Regions from separate parts of the Achromobacter sp. CSND-B12 genome, predicted to be linked through region 2. Evidence: riboswitches for the same ligand, from Rfam matches in the RefSeq annotation. Region 2 holds a riboswitch; the other holds the start of a gene.
What was found. Region 2 has a riboswitch for glycine ahead of ACUTAG_RS03325 (D-amino acid dehydrogenase). Riboswitches for the same ligand answer to the same signal wherever they lie in the genome.
Positions count from the first base shown of each region.

Region 1: another riboswitch for glycine. It lies ahead of gcvT (glycine cleavage system aminomethyltransferase GcvT); the one in region 2 lies ahead of ACUTAG_RS03325 (D-amino acid dehydrogenase).

Region 1 is NZ_JBREGJ010000001.1:2,226,088-2,228,471, forward strand. It holds gene gcvH (glycine cleavage system protein GcvH) at 1-41, opposite strand, end outside; gene gcvT (glycine cleavage system aminomethyltransferase GcvT) at 140-1,240, opposite strand; glycine riboswitch at 1,328-1,450, opposite strand; glycine riboswitch at 1,484-1,576, opposite strand; gene ACUTAG_RS10375 (ZIP family metal transporter) at 1,646-2,384, opposite strand, start outside.
Region 2 is NZ_JBREGJ010000001.1:731,765-734,148, reverse strand. It holds gene ACUTAG_RS03330 (sulfite exporter TauE/SafE family protein) at 1-34, shown strand, start outside; gene ACUTAG_RS03325 (D-amino acid dehydrogenase) at 86-1,315, opposite strand; glycine riboswitch at 1,360-1,446, opposite strand; glycine riboswitch at 1,448-1,538, opposite strand; gene blaELC (ELC family class C beta-lactamase) at 1,676-2,384, shown strand, end outside.

The DNA.
Region 1 (2,384 bases), 1.5 Mb from region 2:
TCATGGGACTCGGTGTACTTGCGATCGGTGGGCAGACTCATGAGGACTCCTGGGGGATTCGGATAAGGAAATGGTGTTGCGCGCCTCGCGCCGGCGGCCGCGCCCCCGCAGGGCCGGCCACCGGCGCGAAGCTTCGAGTTTACGAGTGTTCGACGGCTTTGCCGTTACGGACAAACGGCAGCTTGCAGACCAGGGCGGGCACCCACTTGCCGCGGATGTCGACCTCGACCGTGTCGCCCGCGGCCACGCCTTGCGGCAGGCGGGCAAAGCCGATCGACACGCCCAGCGTCGGCGACATGGTGCCGCTGGTGAGCTCGCCCACGCCGTGCGCGGTGCGCACCGCCATGTGGGCGCGCATCACGCCGCGTTCCTGCAGCTTCAGGCCGACGAAGGCGGCGGGCGTGGCGAACTGCTCCAGCGCGTCGCGGCCGATGAAGCGGCGCTCGGGGTTCTTCAGGGACACCGTCCAGGTCAGCGCGGCTTCGCCGGGCTGGGTCAGTTCGTCCATGTCCTGGCCATACAGGTTCATGCCGGCTTCCAGGCGCAGCGTGTCGCGCGCGCCCAGGCCCGCCGGGCGCACGCCCTGGGCCGCCAGGTCGCGCCACAGTTGCACCGCCTCGGCGGCGGGCAGCACGATTTCAAAGCCGTCTTCGCCGGTGTAGCCGGTGCGCGCCACCAGCGTGTCGTCACCGACGCGCGCGGCCACGAACGAGGTCAGCGGCTCGCTGGCAGCCTGCCAGGCCGGGCGCGCGGCCCAGACCTTGGCCCGGGCGTTGGGGCCCTGCACGGCGATCATGGCCAGGTCGCGGCGCGGCGTGATGGTGACGTCGAACTTGCCGGCCTGCTTGACGCGCTGCATCCAGGCCATGTCCTTGTCGGCGGTGCCGGCGTTGACCACCACGCGCCATTCGTCGAGCGCGAAGAAGTACACGATCAGGTCGTCGATGACGCCGCCCTGCGGGTTCAGCATGCAGGTGTAGAGCGCCTTGCCCGGTACGGTCAGCTTGGCGACGTCGTTGGCCACCAGGCGTTGCAGGAGGGCGTAGGCGTCGGGGCCGGTGACGTCGGCGTTGAGCATGTGCGAAACGTCGAACATGCCGGCGTCCTGGCGCACCGCGTGGTGCTCTTCCAGTTGCGAGCCGTAGGCCAGGGGCATATCCCAGCCGCCGAAATCGACCATGCGGGCGCCGGAGGCGATATGTTCTTCGGCCAGCGGGGTGCGTTTGAGGGTTGCGGACATGCGCGGGTACTCCGGAGCGGCAGCGGTGCCAGGGTTACGGAATGCCGCTGGCGGACAGACGGAAAACGCCCGCGCAACGGCTGAATCTTCCGCCCCTCTGTCCTTTTGCCTGAGAGTTGCCCCGCGTGGCGGGTTTGCACCTTCGGCGCCTGGGCTGCTCGCTATGTCCCTGATTGGGCAGCGGCGCCAGGTCTCTCCAGAGTGCTGCTTTGCCGAGTCCGCGCGGTGAAAACCGGGACAGGGCAAGCATGCGCGGTATGGGATACCTGAGCGATTCCGGGCGAATTGCGCCTTCGGCGGCAGCCGCGAACGGCCGCTCTCTCCCGCAACATGCGTGACAGCGCCGAAAGCATACCGCGAAACGCGGTTCCGTTGTTGATCCGCGATCGCCGCCCGGGCGCCGCTTCAGCCCAGCGCCGTGTCCAGCAGCATCATCAGCACGAAGCCCAGCATCAGCCCGCAGGTGGCGTAGACCTCGTGCCCCTTGCGGTGCGATTCGGGGATGATTTCGTGGCTGATCACGAACAACATGGCGCCGGCGGCAAAGCCCAGGCCCCACGGCAGCAGCGCCGCCGACCAGCCCACCACGGCCGCGCCCAGCACCGCGCCCACCGGCTCGACCAGGCCCGACAGCATGCCCAGCGCCACCGCGAACGCGCGCTTGTAGCCCGCGGCGATCAACGCCACGGCCACCACCAGGCCCTCGGGGATGTCCTGGATGGCGATGCCGGTGGCCAGCGCCGTGCCGCGCACCGGATCGTTGCCGGCATAACCGACGCCGATGGCCAGGCCTTCGGGCAGGTTGTGCAGGGTGATGGCGAAGACGAACAGCCAGGTTCGGCGCAGCCGGTGGGCCTCGATGCCTTCGCGACCCTTGATGAAATGCTCATGGGGCAGCAACCGGTCCATCAGCAACAGCGCCGCCGCCCCCAGCAGGATGGCGGCGCCCACCGTCAGGCCGGCGCCCCACGGCCCCGCGCCCTGCGCCTCGGCCGCCGCGATGCCCGGCGCCACCAGCGAGAAGGCGCTGGCGGCCAGCATCACGCCGGCGCCGAAGCCGAACATGCTGTCCTGCATCTTCTGCGGGATGGTGCGCGCGAACAGGATCGGCAGCGTGCCCGCCGCGGTGGCGCCCGCGGCGACC
Region 2 (2,384 bases):
GGCGTCGTCGGTGCCGCGGCTGCTGGGGTATTGAGGGCCGGTCCGCGTCGGGCCCGCTCCCGGCCTGTGCTCTGCCGCAATGGCTTTACGACAGTCCCACCCCCTCCCGCACGCTCGCCGCCAGCATCTGCGCCGTGGCCGCCGACAGCGTCCAGCCCAGGTGCCCATGGCCGGTGTTGTAGAACACGCCGGGCCGCTTGCCGGGGCCGACGCGCGGCATCATGTCGGGCATCATCGGCCGCAACCCGCACCAGGGCACCACGCGCGCCGTGCGCACGCCGGGAAAGTGGCGGCGGGTCCAGTCCACCAGCGGCTGGATGCGTTCGGCGCGGATGTCCAGGTTGAAGCCGTTGAACTCGGCCGTGCCGGCCACGCGGAAACGGTCGCCCAGGCGGCTGGTGACGATCTTGGCGGCCTCGTCCAGCAGGCTCACGCTGGGCGCGGCGGCCTGGCTGGCGGCGTCGTCCAGGTGCACGCTGATCGAATAGCCCTTGACCGGATAGATGTTCAGCCTGTCGCCCAATTGCCGCGCGAACTGGCGGCTGGCGGCGCCGGCGCAGACCACGATGGCGTCGGTTTCGTGCTGTTCGCGCCGCGTGCCGTCCTCGCGCGCCAGGTCCAGCACATAGGGCAGGCCGTCGCGGCTGATGGCGCGGATGTCGGCATCCTGTTCGAAGCGCACGCCGCGGCGCGCGCAGGCCCGCGCCAGGCCGCTGGTGAACTTGTGGATGTCGCCGGTGGCGTCGGACGGCGTATAGAAGCCGCCGTGGCAGGGCGTTTGCAGCGTCGGCTCGATGCCGCGGATTTCCTCCGGCGTGACCGCGTGCCGCTCCAGCCCGCCTTCGCGCAGCAGCGCGTTGGCGCGGCGCGCGGTCTCGAAGCTGGCGGCATCGTGGTAGATGTGCAGGATGCCGCGGCGCTCCAGGTCGAAATCGATGCCTTCCTCCTCGGCCATGGCGTACAGGTGCTGGCGCGCCTCGATCGCCATGCGCGTGGTGGCGATAGTGTTCTGGCGATAGTTGCGGATCTGCCCCATGAACTGGGCCAGCCATGAATACTTGTGCCAGCTCGGACGCGGATTGAGCAGCAGCGGCGCGTCGTGGCGGCCGAGCCAGCGCAGGCCCTTCATGATGGTGGCGGCGCTGTTCCAGACTTCGGCATTGCTGGCGGACAACTGGCCGCCGTTGGCGTAGGACGTCTCCATGGCGGGATAGCGCTGACGGTCGTAGACGGTGACGTCGTAGCCCAGTTTGCTCAAGGCGTAGGCGGACGTGACGCCGGTGATACCGGCGCCGATGATGGCGATGCGGGGCATGATGGCTCCAGATGGCGTGGCCACGATCCGATGATCGCGGCACCCCATCTGTCTCTGTACCTGAGAGCTTCACCCGGGCGCGAGGGCGCGGGTTCCCCTTCGGTGGGCGCCAGGCGCCTCTCTCCAGATTGTCTAGACCGCGCAGTCCTGTTGCCTGAGAGTTTCCGGGGCGGTTGCTCCGTCGGCGCCCGCCACGGGGACGGGACTCTTCTGCGGGGTTTTGAATCGACGCAGTGAGAATAGCCAAAATCTGCCGCGAGCGGGACTCAGGGTTAATACCAGGAAGGAGGCGGATAGGCTCTACACTGGGCGCCAACCCGCGCGGCACGCGCCGGTCAGAAAACGAAAGGACGATCCCGCATGCGCGCTCCGGCAATGTTCCGTATTTCCCTGCTATCCACGACGTTGGCGCTGGCCCTGGCCGGCACCGCCTCGGCCAGCCCGGCCGTTGCGCAAGCGCCGGCCGCCAAGGCAGCCACGGCATCGGCCTCCGCATCCACGCCCGCCAAGGCCGATCGCGCCACCGCCGCCGTCGACGCCGCGGTGGCCGAGGTCATGCGCCAATATGGCATCGACGGCATGGCCATCGGCGTCAGCCACAATGGCGAGCAGCGCTTCTTCAACTATGGCGACGCCTCGCGCCAGCCGCGCCGCGCCGTTTCCAGCGACACCCTGTTCGAACTGGGTTCGATCAGCAAGACCTTCACCGTCACGCTGGCCGCCTACGCGCAGGCCACGGGCCGCCTGTCGCTGGCCGACAGTCCGGCCAAGTGGGTGCCCGAGCTGCAAGGCAGCGAATTCGCCAAGCTGACGCTGGTGAACCTGGCCACGCACACCGCCGGCGGCTTTCCCTTGCAGGTGCCGGACGCGGTCCAGAACACGGCGCAACTGATGGACTACCTCAAGGCCTGGACCCCGCGGTATGCGCCCGGCACGAAGCGCACCTATGCCAACCCCAGCATCGGCATGCTGGGCGTGGTGGCGGCGCGCGCGCTGGGCGAGTCCTACGTGGCGGCGATGGAGCAGCAGCTGTTTCCCAAGCTGGGCCTGCGCGACACCTGGCTCGAAG